DNA from 3 places in the Cellulomonas sp. ICMP 17802 genome. Region 3 is predicted to be linked to each of the others. Evidence: predicted binding sites of a transcription regulator. Region 3 holds the regulator's gene; each other region holds the start of a gene.
What was found. The regulator LexA, encoded in region 3, represses DNA repair genes until DNA is damaged. The targets are predictions, from matches to a motif close to TCGAACANNTGTTCGA.
Positions count from the first base shown of each region.

Region 1: uvrA (excinuclease ABC subunit UvrA) is a predicted target of LexA. The motif match lies at 3,011-3,026, and genes of this name have one in related genera.
Region 2: AB5970_RS04660 (DUF222 domain-containing protein) is a predicted target of LexA. The motif match lies at 3,069-3,084, and genes of this name have one in related genera.

Region 1 is NZ_JBGFQZ010000011.1:78,263-82,725, reverse strand. It holds gene AB5970_RS11015 (OsmC family protein) at 1-79, shown strand, start outside; gene uvrA (excinuclease ABC subunit UvrA) at 92-2,980, opposite strand; gene AB5970_RS11005 (glycoside hydrolase family 15 protein) at 3,086-4,463, shown strand, end outside.
Region 2 is NZ_JBGFQZ010000002.1:221,106-225,568, reverse strand. It holds gene AB5970_RS04680 (LLM class flavin-dependent oxidoreductase) at 1-713, opposite strand, end outside; gene AB5970_RS04675 (GNAT family N-acetyltransferase) at 892-1,857, opposite strand; gene purQ (phosphoribosylformylglycinamidine synthase subunit PurQ) at 1,860-2,555, opposite strand; gene purS (phosphoribosylformylglycinamidine synthase subunit PurS) at 2,552-2,821, opposite strand; gene AB5970_RS04660 (DUF222 domain-containing protein) at 3,263-4,463, shown strand, end outside.
Region 3 is NZ_JBGFQZ010000030.1:32,594-37,056, forward strand. It holds gene AB5970_RS16485 (S9 family peptidase) at 1-583, opposite strand, end outside; gene nrdR (transcriptional regulator NrdR) at 627-1,163, opposite strand; gene AB5970_RS16495 (LysM peptidoglycan-binding domain-containing protein) at 1,377-1,811, opposite strand; gene lexA (transcriptional repressor LexA) at 2,131-2,883, shown strand; gene AB5970_RS16505 (L-lactate dehydrogenase) at 2,950-3,948, opposite strand; gene AB5970_RS16510 (ATP-dependent DNA helicase) at 3,958-4,463, opposite strand, start outside.

The DNA.
Region 1 (4,463 bases), on a different contig from region 3:
GCACTGCTTCATCTCGCGCTCGGTGAACTTCCCCGTCCGGCACGAGCCGGTCCCGGTCCGGATGGCCGTCGCGACCTGACCTTCTCGGACGTCAGGCCGGGACCCGCTGCTTGACCACCCGGCGCTTGACCGGCTGCGCGACCGGCTCGAGCACCTCGGCGAGGAACCGGCCCGTGTGGCTCGCCTCGACCGAGGCCACGTGCTCCGGCGTGCCCTCGGCGATGACCAGGCCGCCGCCGCTGCCGCCCTCGGGGCCCATGTCGATGACCCAGTCGGCGTTCTTGATCACGTCGAGGTTGTGCTCGATGACGATGACGGAGTTGCCCTTGTCCACGAGGGACTGGAGCACCCCGAGCAGCTTGCGGATGTCCTCGAAGTGCAGACCCGTGGTGGGCTCGTCGAGCACGTAGATGGTCCGCCCGGTCGAGCGGCGCTGCAGCTCCGCCGCGAGCTTGACGCGCTGCGCCTCGCCGCCCGACAGGGTCGGGGCCGGCTGGCCGAGCCGCACGTAGCCGAGCCCGACGTCGACCAGGGTGCGCAGGTGCCGGGAGATCGCGGGCACGGCGGCGAAGAACTCCGCGGCCTCCTCGATCGGCATGTTGAGCACGTCGGCCACCGTCTTGCCCTTGAAGTGCACCTCGAGCGTCTCGCGGTTGTAGCGCGCGCCGTGGCAGACCTCGCACGGGACGTAGACGTCCGGCAGGAAGTTCATCTCGATCTTCAGCGTGCCGTCGCCCGAGCAGGCCTCGCAGCGCCCGCCCTTGACGTTGAACGAGAACCGACCGGGCGTGTAGCCGCGGACCTTGGCCTCGGTGGTCTCCGCGAACAGCCGGCGCACGTGGTCCCACACGCCCGTGTACGTCGCGGGGTTGGACCGCGGGGTGCGGCCGATCGGCCCCTGGTCCACGTGGACGACCTTGTCGAGGTGCTCGAGACCGGTCACGCGCTTGTGCCGCCCGGCGACCTGCCGGGCACCGTTGAGCTCGTTGGCCAGCACCGTGTAGAGGATGGCGTTGACCAGGGTGGACTTGCCCGAGCCCGAGACGCCCGTGACCGCGGTGAGCACGCCGAGCGGGAAGGACACGTCGATGCCCTGCAGGTTGTGCTCGCGCGCGCCGACCACCGTGAGCTCGCGCTTCTTGTCCGTGGGCCGCCGCACGTTCGGCATCGGGATGCTCCGGCGACCGGACAGGTAGGCACCCGTCACCGACTCCGCGGACGACAGCAGGCCGGCCAGGTCGCCCGAGTGGACGACCCGCCCGCCGTGCTCGCCGGCCCCGGGGCCGATGTCGACGATCCAGTCCGCCGTGCGGATGGTGTCCTCGTCGTGCTCGACGACGATCAGCGTGTTGCCCAGGTCACGCAGGCGGGTCAGCGTGTCGATCAGCCGGCGGTTGTCGCGCTGGTGCAGGCCGATGCTCGGCTCGTCGAGCACGTAGAGCACGCCGACCAGGCCGGAGCCGATCTGCGTCGCCAGCCGGATGCGCTGCGCCTCGCCGCCGGACAGCGTCGCCGCCGGGCGGGTCAGCGACAGGTAGTCGAGGCCGACGTCGAGCAGGAACCCGAGCCGCGCCTGGATCTCCTTGAGCACCTGCGTGGCGATCGCGCGCTCGCGCTCGCCCAGCTCGAGGGCGTCGAGGAAGCCCCGCGCCTCGCGGATGGGCAGGGCGCACACCTCGGCGATCGACTTGCCGCCCACGCGGACCGCGAGCACCTCGGGCTTGAGCCGCGCGCCCTCGCAGACCGGGCACGGGACCTCGCGCATGAAGGCCTCGTACTTCTCCTTGCTCCAGTCCGAGTCCGTCTCGTTGTGCCGGCGCTCGAGGAACGTGATGACGCCCTCAAAGCCCGTCGAGTACTGCCGCTCGCGGCCCCAGCGGTTCTTGTACCGGACCTTGACCTCGTGGTTCTGACCGTGCAGGACCGCGTCCTTGGCCCGCTGCGGCAGGGCGCGCCACGGCACCGACGTGGAGAAGCCCATGTCCGCGGCGAGCGCGCTGAGCACGCGGGCGAAGTACTCGCTGGAGATCTGCGACCACGGGGCGACCGCGCCGTCGTCGAGGGACAGGTCCTCGTCCGGGATGACCAGGTCGGGGTCCACCTCGAGCCGGGAGCCGATGCCGGTGCACTCCGGGCACGCACCGTACGGCGCGTTGAACGAGAAGGTCCGGGGCTCGATCTCGTCGAGAGCCAGCACGTGGTCGTTGGGGCAGGCGCGGTGCTCGGAGAACCGGCGCTCACGGTTGAGGTCGTCGATGTCCGCGTCGACCAGCTCGACCACCAGCAGGCCGCCGGCGAGGCCGAGCGCGGTCTCGACCGAGTCGGTCAGCCGGCGCTGCACGCCCTCGCGCGACACGAGGCGGTCGATGACCACCTCGATGTCGTGCTTGAGCTTCTTCTCGAGCGTGGGCGGGTCGGTCAGCTGCACGACCTCGCCGTCGACGCGGGCGCGCGCGAACCCCTTGCCCTGCAGCTCCTTGAACAGGTCCGCGTACTCGCCCTTGCGGCCGCGGACCACCGGCGCGAGCACCTGGTAGCGCGTGCCCTCGGGCAGCTCGAGCAGGCGGTCCACGATCTGCTGCGGCGTCTGGGCCGTCACGCGCTCGCCGCAGACCGGGCAGTACTGCGTCCCGGCGCGCGCGTACAGCAGGCGCAGGTAGTCGTAGACCTCGGTGATGGTGCCGACCGTCGAGCGCGGGTTGCGGTTGGTCGACTTCTGGTCGATCGACACCGCGGGCGAGAGGCCCTCGATGAAGTCGACGTCGGGCTTGTCCATCTGCCCGAGGAACTGGCGCGCGTACGCCGACAGCGACTCGACGTACCGGCGCTGCCCCTCCGCGAAGATCGTGTCGAACGCCAAGGACGACTTCCCCGACCCCGACAGCCCGGTGAAGACGATGAGCTTGTCGCGCGGCAGATCGAGGTCGACGTTCCGAAGGTTGTGCTCGCGGGCGCCCTGCACCACCAGTCGTTCGTTCACGGCGGGGAGTCTACGTGGCGCCACCGACAATCGCACATCTGTTCGACGTGAGCGAACGCACAGCCCGCCCGGCGTGCGACCGTCCCGCCGTGCGATGCTCGGCTCGTGGACAGACCCGACGCCGCCGTCGACCCCCCGCTGGTGCCGATCGAGGACTACGCCGTGCTCGGCGACGGGAAGACCGCCGCGCTCGTCTCGCGCCGCGGCTCGATCGACTGGATGTGCCTGCCCGCCTTCGACTCGGCCGCGTCGTTCGCGCGCCTGCTCGGCACCCCGGACAACGGCCGGTGGCTGCTCACGGTCCGCGACGCCACGGCCGTGACGCGCCGGTACCTGGACGACTCGTTCGTCCTGGAGACCACCTACGTGACCGCGACGGGCACGGCCGTGGCGCAGGAGACGATGCCGCTGGGCGACGGTCGCTCCGACCTGGTGCGGCGCCTGGTGTGCACGGACGGCTCGGTCGAGGTCGAGCACGAGTGGGTCGTGCGGTTCGGGTACGGCCGGGTCGAGCCGTGGGTGCACCGCCTCACGGACGCCGCGGGCGACGACGCGATCCGGGCGATCGCGGGGCCCGACTCGCTGGTGCTGCGCGGCGACCGGCTGCCCTCGCCGGACGGCAGGCGGCACGCGGACCGCTTCACGCTGCACGCGGGCGAGTCGGTCGAGCTGGCGCTCACGTGGACGCGCTCCTGGGACCCGGTCCCGCCCCGCCTGACCATCGAGGACCGCCTGGACGTCACGCGCATCGAGTGGGGGCTGTGGGCGCGCAGCTGCGCGTACGACGGCTCGTACCGCGCGGCCGTCGTGCGCTCGCTGCTCGTGCTGCGCCTGCTCACGGACTCCGAGACGGGCGGCATCGTCGCCGCCGCCACGACGTCGCTGCCCGAGGACTTCGGGGGTGAGCGCAACTGGGACTACCGCTTCAGCTGGCTGCGCGACGCCGCCATGACCCTCGAGGCGCTGCTGGAGCACGGGTACTCGGACGAGGCGACGCAGTGGCGCGACTGGCTGCTGCGGGCGGTCGCCGGGAACCCCGCGGACCTGCAGATCATGTACCGGGTGGACGGCGGCCGAGACCTGCCCGAGCGCGAGCTCGACCACCTCGCCGGCTACGCGGGCTCGCGTCCGGTCCGGGTGGGCAACGCCGCGGTCGGCCAGGTGCAGAACGACGTCCTCGGCGAGGTCATGTGCGCGCTCGAGATGGCGCGCGACGCGGGGCTCGAGGAGACCGCCGACACGTGGTCCCTGCAGCGGCGCCTCGTCGACCACCTGCTGACCCGGTGGCGGGAGCCCGACCGCGGGATCTGGGAGGTGCGCGGCGACCCGCGGCACTTCACGCACTCGAAGGTCATGTCCTGGGCGGCGGTCGACCGCGCGGTCCGGGCCGTCGAGAAGCACGGCTTCGACGCACCGCTCGACCGGTGGCGCGACGAGCGCGACGCCATCCACGCGGACGTCCTGGCGCACGCGTGGGACGCCG
Region 2 (4,463 bases), on a different contig from region 3:
ATGTCGGCCCGGCGCGCGGCGACCGCGCGGGCGTGCGGCTCGTCGCCGCGCAGGATGACGACCGGCCGGCCCTGCGGCGAGCGCGGGGTGATCGAGGCGCCCTGCACCGAGAAGAACTCGCCCTCGAACTCGATCGCGTGCACGCGGTCGCGGTCGATGTACCGGTCGGTCTCGGCGTCGAGCACGATCGCGTCGTCCTCCCAGCTGTCCCAGAGCCGGCCGAGCACCTCGAGAACGTCGTCGGCCTCGCGCCACAGCGCCGCCAGGTCGCGCGGCACGCGCTCGTCGTACCGCAGCGCCTCCGCGCCGGCGCTGCTGGCGTCCGCGGGCGCGGCGCCGTCGACCTGCACCGCGCCGCGGCCCAGGCTCACGTGGTCGATCGTCTGGATCTCCTTGCCCACGTGGAACGGCTCGCGGTAGGTGACGGGCACCACGGGGGCCAGGCCGACGCGCTCGGTCAGCGGGCCCAGCAGGGCGGCGACGCCCACCGCGTCGAGGCTGCCGACGAGGGCGCCCGGCCGCTCGACGGGCGGCGCGGCCGAGTCGTCGAGGATCACCAAGGCGGCGCCCGCGGCCTCGGCGGCGCGCGCGAGGCGGACCCAGTGCTGGGCTGCGAACGGGTCGGTGGGGTTCAGGCGCCAGGCGGCGGGGTGGCGGCCCGCGGCCGTCAGCTCGACGGCGACGGGGAACGGGCGGCGGTGCGTGAGGGTCATCGTGTCTTCCGGTCGTCGGGCGCATCGGTCCTGGCGGGAGCACCCGCACCCGGATGGCCGGGGGGTTGCTGCGACGTCGACGAGCCAGGTCTCTCGGTCGCTCGGGATGGCGCGCACAAGGTAGGAAGGGGTCGACCCGATGGCCAGGCCTGGGACCGAAGATCCCGCGATGTGAGACTCAGACGTCCTTCGCGAAGCACAGCGAGAGGAAGTCGTCCGCGTACGGCGCGAACGGGGGCGCGGGGCGGTAGCCGGCCGTGCGGTAGAGCGTGACGGCCTCGGGCTGCCGGATCCCGGTCTGCAGCACGACGCTGGTCAGGCCGTGGGCGCGGGCGTCGTCCTCGATCGCGGCGAGCAGGGCGCGCGCGACGCCGGTGCCGCGGGCCTCGTCGGCCACCCAGACCTTCTTGAGCTCGCCGGAGCCCGCGGGGAACCCGTCGCCGGTGGCCCGCAGCGAGGCGCAGCCCACCGCGTGCCCGTCGATGCGCGCGACGACCGTGGACAGCATGCCGACGCCCGTTTCGGCGTCGTAGCGCTCGTACGACTCGGGCGCCGGGAACTCCGGGTAGCGGACGGCGCCGTCGGCGAACATCTCCTTGCGCAGCGCGGTCGCGTCCGGGTGCTCCCACGGGACGCGCGCCAGCTCGATCGGGGGCCGGGGGGCGGTGCGCCGTTCCCGCGGCTGCTGGTGCAGGTCCTTGGTGAAGCAGCGCGACGACGTCTCGGTGGCGTACTCGCCGAAGTTGTCCATCGAGTGGTAGCCCGCGGACAGGTACAGGCCGATCGCCTGCACCTGCAGGACGCCCGTCTCCAGGACGAGCCGGCGCAGGCCGCGGCCCCGCGCGAGGCGCTCGAGCTCGGTCAGCACCACGCGGGAGTACCCCCGGCCGCGCGCCGCCGGGAGCACGAACATGCGCTTGAGCTCGCCGACGTCGGGACCCAGACCGTCCTCGTCGGAGGCGTCGCGGATCGCTCCGCAGGCCACGGCGTCGCCGTCGACGCGCAGCAGCACCATCGCGAGGATGGTCTCCCCCGTCATCGCGTGGCCGATGTCGTCCTCGCCGTAGAGGTCCTTCAGCTCGGCCTGCTGCGCGGCGCGCAGCCGGACCGCGTCGGGGTGGTCCCAGTCGACGATCTCCAGCACGGTCAGCCGACGAGGGCCTTGAGCACCGACGTGAAGAACCGCAGGCCGTCCGTGCCCGTGCGGGGGCCCTTGGCGCCGTCCGGGCCGAAGCCGGCCTCGACCGCGTGCTCGGGGTGCGGCATCAGGCCGACCACGTTGCCCGCCGCGTTCGAGATGCCCGCGATGCCGCGGCGCGAGCCGTTCGGGTTCCAGCCCTGGTAGCGGAAGACCACGCGGCCCTCGCCCTCGAGCTCGTCGAGCGTGCGCTCGTCCGCGACGTACTGGCCGTCCTGGTTCTTCAGCGGGATCGTGATGTGCTCGCCCGCCGTGTAGTCGCGGGTCCAGGCGGTGTCGACGTTGTCGACCGACAGGACCTGCTCGCGGCACACGAAGTGGAGGTGGTCGTTCTTGATCATCGAGCCCGGCAGCAGGTGCGCCTCGGTGAGCACCTGGAAGCCGTTGCAGATGCCCAGGACCGGGAGGCCCTTGTGCGCGGCGTCGACGATCTCGCCCATCACCGGCGCGAACCGGCTGATGGCACCCGCACGCAGGTAGTCGCCGTAGGAGAAGCCGCCCGGGAGCACCACCGCGTCGACCCCGTGCAGGTCGGCGTCGCCGTGCCAGAGGCTCACGGCCTCCGCGCCCGCGAGCCGGACCGCGCGCGCGGCGTCCCGGTCGTCCAGCGTGCCGGGGAAGGTGACGACGCCGATGCGGGTCATGCCTGCGCGTCCTGCACGTCGGTGTCCTCGTAGACCGCGACGACGTCCTCGATCACCGGGTTGGACAGCACGTGCTCGCCGGCCGCGCGGGCCGCCGCGAGGATCTCCTCGGTCACCGGCCCGTCGACCTCGAGCTCGAACCGCTTGCCCTGGCGGACGGACGCGAACTGGCCGAAGCCGAGCCGCGGCAGGGCGCCGGCGACGGCCTTGCCCTGCGGGTCGAGGATCTCGGGCTTCGGCATGACATCGACGACGACTCGTCCCACGAAAGGGCTCCAGGTGTTCGCGCGGCGGTGGGGGGTCGCGGCGATTCTAGCGAGTGCGTCGCCGGCTTCTGCGCAGGCGTTCAGTCGGTGGGCGCTGGGCGACGAGGGCGTGCCGGCACGTCGGTCGGTGGCTGGCTCGGGGCGGCTCGGGGCGGCTCGGGGCGGCGACGCTAGCGAGCGTCGTTTCGTTTGCCATCGAGCCGCGCATCCACAGATGCACCGATTCGCGTTGAATGTCAGTGGTCAGTCGTACACTTGTTCGATAGCCGGTTCGGGCTTCTGCGGGTGCAGAGGGAGGTGGTCGGGGTGACGGCGGTGCTGGAGCGTCCGCAGGTCGATGACCTCGCCGTGGACTGCCCTGCTCGTCCACCCGTCACCTCGCCTGCGCTGGTGTGGGCGGATTCGGGTCGTGGTGCGCGTCCGGGTGCGGCGCCCGAGCCGATGCCCGGTGCAGCGGTGGTGGACCTGGGTGCGGTGGAGGGGTTCCCGCTGCCGGTGGACCTGGCGGATCTGGTCGCCATGCTGGCCTCGGTGCCGGTCGCGGAGGTCTCGGGGGCGGCGTTGGTGCATGGGGTGGCGGCGTGGCAGCAAGTGATCGCGATGGCCCAAGCGGCCCAGGCGGGGTGGGTACGCGAGCTGGTGGCGCGCACGCCGATGGATCCGTTGGGTCGGGTGGCCGATGAGGTCGCGTGCGCCCTGGTGTGCACCCGCCGGCTGGCCCAGGACCTGGTGCTGCGCGCCGACGCCACCGCCACCCATCTCGTGCTGGCCGACGCGTGGGCGGCCGGGGGCATCGAGGCGCGCAAGATCGACGTGATCCTGACCGAGGCCCAGGCCGGCACCACCCTGGGCAGCGCGGTGCGGGACGCGGTGATCCACGACGCCGTGCAGCGTGCCGGTGACCTGACCGCCCCACAGCTGGCCCGGCACGTGCGCGCCATGGTCCTGGCCGCCGACCCGGACGCGGGCGACAAGCAGCGGGTGGCCGCCCGGGACCGGCGCGGGGTGTTCCTGGACCCGGCCCCGGACGCGATGGCGCGGCTGATCGCCTACCTGCCGGCGGCGGAGGCCACCGCGGCGTTCACCGCGATCGACGCCCTGGCCGGCAACGCTGGCGTGGACGGGGACACCCGCACGGTCGACCAGCGGCGCGCGGACGCGTTCGCGGACGTCTTCACCGGCCTCCTGGATCGGCAGGCCACCCCGGACGGCACCGCGCTACCCCGCCGGCACGGGCAACGGGCCGCCCTGCAGGTCACCGTGGCCGCGTCCACCCTGGCCGGGCTGGACAACCAGCCCGGGTACTTGGGCTCGTACGGGCCGATCCCGGCCCAGCTCGCCCGCGAGCTGGCCCAGGACGCCACCTGGCGACGCATCCTGACCGACCCCACCGGGCAAGCCTGCGCCGTCGACTCCCGCACCTACCGACCCGGCGCCGACCTGACCCGCACCATCATCGCCCGGGACGTGACCTGCACCTTCCCCGGCTGCCGCCAACCCGCCACTCGCTGCGAGATCGACCACCGCACCCCCTACGACCACCACCGGTCATCCGCCGGCACCGACCAAGCAGCCCCCGCAGGCAACCGGTCCACCGACTCGCAGGCACCCGGTCAGGACGACGCGCACGAGCCGCAGACCT
Region 3 (4,463 bases):
CCGCCACGCCGACCGGCCCGGCGGTCAGCGCCACCGGCTCGGGGACCGACGCCGGCCGCTCGCCATCGGTGGGCACGTCGACGACGAACACGTGCTGCGGCCGGTCCCGCACGAACCCGATGCCGTCCGCGCGGTACTTCAGCTCCGTGATGTGCCGCGGGTCCTCCGACCCGGGCTTGCCGTCCGCGTCGTACCGGCCCGGCTCGGGCACCCGGGCCGTGTAGGCGATCCGGGTGCCGTCCGGCGAGAACCGCGGCTCCGCGGCGCCCAGCGGCGCGTCGGTCAGCCGGAACGGCTCGCCCCCGGCGGACTCGACGACGTGGACCTGCGGCTTGCCCTCGGGCTCCGACCGCAGGAACGCCACCCACCGACCGTCCGGCGACACGTCCGGCGCGGTGTCGAGGTGGCCCCGGGTCAGCGGCCGGGGCGGCTGGTCGCCGACGAGGTCGACGGACCAGAGGTGGCCCGTGTACTCGTCGCCCGTGAGGTCGGGGCGGACGACCGAGACGATGGCGCGGCTGCCGTCGGGCAGGACGGCGGGCGCGCCGGGGACGTGGAGGAGCTCGAGGTCGGTAGGAAGCACCCGACGAACCTACGTGCTGTCGCCGCGCGACGCCCAACCCGTATCAGCTGGTGCGAGCGCCCTCGTCGGCGGGCTCCGCGACTGCCTCGGCGCCCTCGTGGGCGGCGCCGTCGTCGTCGGCGTCGCCGTCGTCCTCGCGCTCCGCCCGCAGGACCGTGATCGCCGCCTCGAAGTCCTCGAGCGAGTCGAAGGCCTGGTAGACGCTGGCGAAGCGCAGGTAGGCGACCTCGTCGAGCTCGCGCAGGGGCCCCAGGATGGCGAGGCCGATCTCGTAGGCGTCGATCTCCGCCGAGCCCGCGCCGCGCAGCGTCTCCTCGACCTTCTGCGCCAGGAGCGCGAGGTCGTCCTCGCTGACCGGCCGTCCCTGGCACGCCTTGCGCACGCCGCCCGCGATCTTCTCGCGGCTGAACGGCTCGGTGGCACCGGAGCGCTTGACGACCGAGAGGCTCGCGGTCTCCACCGTGGTGAAGCGCCGGTTGCAGTGCGGGCACTGGCGGCGACGCCGGATGGTCGACCCGTCGTCCGAGGTGCGCGAGTCCACGACCCGCGAGTCCGGGTGACGGCAGAACGGACAGTGCACCGTGATCCCCTTCGAGCTGGCGCGCCGGGCCGGGACGTCGACCCGCGGCGGTGGCGTCTCGAGAACGCCTCCGTGACGCTAGGCCACGCCCCCCAGCGGTGCAAGGCCCCTCGCCGTGGGCGAACGACCAGCCCGAACCTCGCACGACGGGCCGCCCGGCCAACACCACCGCGAGCCGTGCTCACCCGCGGTCGGGGTCCACCCTCGCCGGCACTACCCGGCCGGCACCACGATGACCTGCCCGGCCATCAGGCCGGAGTCGGGGAGCTCGTTCAGGCGCACGAGGTCGAACACCACGTCCCGGACGTCGTCGGACGGCCCGGCGACGGTCTCCGCGATCTGCCACATCGTCTCCCCCGGCTGGACCACGTGCCGCACGACCTCCTGCGCACCGGCCGGGCCGTCGGCGGCGGCGCGGCTGCCGAGCAGCGTGACGAGCGCGACGAGGCTCGCGGCGAGGACCCAGAGCACGACGCGACCCCGGGTGGTGAGCCGCAGGTGCGCGCTCGCCGCCGGACGCGCCTCGGCCCGGCGGTCGGCGACCGACCCCGCGCCGACCGCGCGCAGGCCCTCAGCTCGGCGGCCCACCGTCCGGGCGCTCGAGGTCGAGATCCTCGGCATCGCCGGTCCCATCACCATCGCGCTCATCACGTCTCTCGTTCCTGCTCGGCCCGGTGGCCCGGGGTGGTGCTGATCGTCGAACGCCTGTTCGTCGAACGTCTGTACGATGTCTACCAGCATCCACCGACACTGTCGAGACACGATCGAACAGATGTTTGATCTTCGGTCCCGACATCCCTAGGCTGGCGATGCAGGCAAAGCGCACCACGAGCCACTGACACGACCGCGGGCAGCACCCGTCGGCGCAGGTCAGGGGCCTGTGGGACGGGGAGCTCGAGCAGCAGAGCAGCAGCAGTGCCGTGGCGGATCAGGCCGAGAGGCGGCCGCCGGACCGAGGAGGAGCGCAGTGACGGACTCACGGGACACGTCCCAGCCCGAGAAGGACCTGGCGACGGTCCACGCGCTGCCGGACGGCGCGCCGGGCCCGGACGGCCTCACGGCGCGCCAGCGGCTCGTGCTCGACACCATCCGGTCGTCCGTCGAGTCCCGCGGCTACCCGCCGAGCATGCGCGAGATCGGCGAGGCCGTCGGCCTCACCAGCCCGTCGAGCGTCAAGCACCAGCTCACCGCGCTCGAGCGCAAGGGCTACCTGCGGCGCGACCCCAACCGCCCGCGGGCCATCGAGGTCGTGCACGCGGACGACTCGCGCGGCGTGGGCACCTGGACCGCCCCGGACGGCAGCCGGTCGAGCTTCCCCGACCAGGCGGACGGCGAGCGCATGCCGGCGCCGTCGTACGTGCCGGTCGTCGGCAGGATCGCGGCGGGCGGGCCGATCCTCGCGGAGCAGGTGGTCGAGGACGTGTTCCCGCTCCCCCGCCAGCTCGTGGGCGACGGCGACCTCTTCCTGCTCAAGGTCAGCGGCGACTCCATGATCGACGCGGCGATCTGCGACGGCGACTGGGTCGTGGTCCGTCGCCAGCCGGTGGCGGAGAACGGCGAGATCGTGGCGGCCATGATCGACGGCGAGGCGACGGTCAAGACGCTCAAGCGCATCGACGGCCACGTGTGGCTGATGCCGCACAACCCGGCGTACTCGCCCATCCCCGGCGACGAGTCCACGGTCCTCGGCCGCGTCGTCAGCGTGCTGCGCAGCCTCTGACGCCTGCGGACGCACCGCGGGGGACGCCGGACGGCACCGGACACGGTGCCGTCCGGCGCGCCGGGCTCAGAACCCGAACTGCCGCGCCACCGAGCGCACGGCGTCCGCGGAGCTCCGCAGGCCGGCCAGCTCGTCGTCCGAGAGGGGCACGGGCAGCCGCTTGCCGACGCCGAGCGCCCCGACGATCGCCGGGACGGAGAGGCAGACGTCGCTGATCCCGTAGTAGTCGTCCAGCAGCGACGAGACGGGCAGCACCCGGCCCTCGTCCTTGAGCACGGCCTCGATGATGCGGGAACCCGCCAGGGCCACCGCGTAGTTGGTCGCCCCCTTGCCCTCGATGATCCGGTACGCGGAGCCGACCACCTCGGCGGCGATGTGCTCGCGCACCTCGGGGGTGAACGACGAGCCGCCCGGGCCGGTCCACTCGAGCAGCGGGACCGAGCCGATGCTCGCGGAGCCCCACAGCGGCAGCTCGGTGTCGCCGTGCTCCCCCGCGATGTACGCGTGCACGTTCTGCACCGCGACACCCGTGTGCTGCGCGATGAGGTACCGCAGGCGCGACGAGTCGAGCACCGTGCCGGACCCGAACAGCTGGGTGGGCGGCAGGCCCGAGATCTGCAGGGCGGCGTAGGTGACGACGTCGACCGGGTTGGTCACCATGACGTACACCGCGTCGGGCGCGACGTCGACGAGCGCCGGGAGCACCTTGCGGACCAGGCCGATCGTGGCCTCCGCGAGGTCGAGCCGGGACTGCCCGGGCTTCTGCTTGGCGCCCGCCGTGAACATCACGATGTCCGCGTCGGCGCACACGGCGATGTCGTCGGACCCCACCACCTGGGCCATGGGCATGAACTGGATGCCGTGCCCGAGGTCGAGCGCCTCGGCCTCGACCTTGGCGGCGTTGATGTCGAACAGCGCCACCGAGCGCGCCGCCCCCCGCATGAGCGCGGCGTAGGCCATGGTCGACCCGACGGCCCCGGCACCCACGATCGCGAGCTTCGACGTGCGACGGGCGGTCCGCGACGGGGCCAGGCCCACGTCCTCCATGTCCAGGCTCTCGGTCATTCCTGGAGGCTATCCGGCCGCAGCGAGCCGCCGCAGCGCCGAGACGGCGACGGCGCGGTCGGTGGTGCGCCAGAAGTCGGGCAGCGACCGCGTGAGGAAGCTGCCGTAGCCGGCGGTCGCGAGCCGGGGGTCGAGCACCGCGACGACGCCCCGGTCCTCGCTGGTCCGGATCAGGCGGCCGGCGCCCTGGGCCAGCAGCAGGGCGGCGTGCGTGGCGGAGACCGCGAGGAAGCCGTTGCCGCCGGCCGCCTCGATCGCGTCCGACCGCGCGGAGCTGACGGGGTCGTCGGGCCGCGGGAACGGGATGCGGTCGATGAGCACCAGCCGGCAGGTCGCACCCGGCACGTCGACGCCCTGCCAGAGCGACAGGGTGCCGAAGAGGCACGTGGGCTCGTCGGCGATGAACTGCGAGACCAGCGTGGGCAGCTGGTCGTCGCCCTGCACCAGGATCGGCACGTCGAGCCGCTCGCGCATGGCGGCCGCGGCGGCGTTGGCGGCACGCCGCGACGAGAACA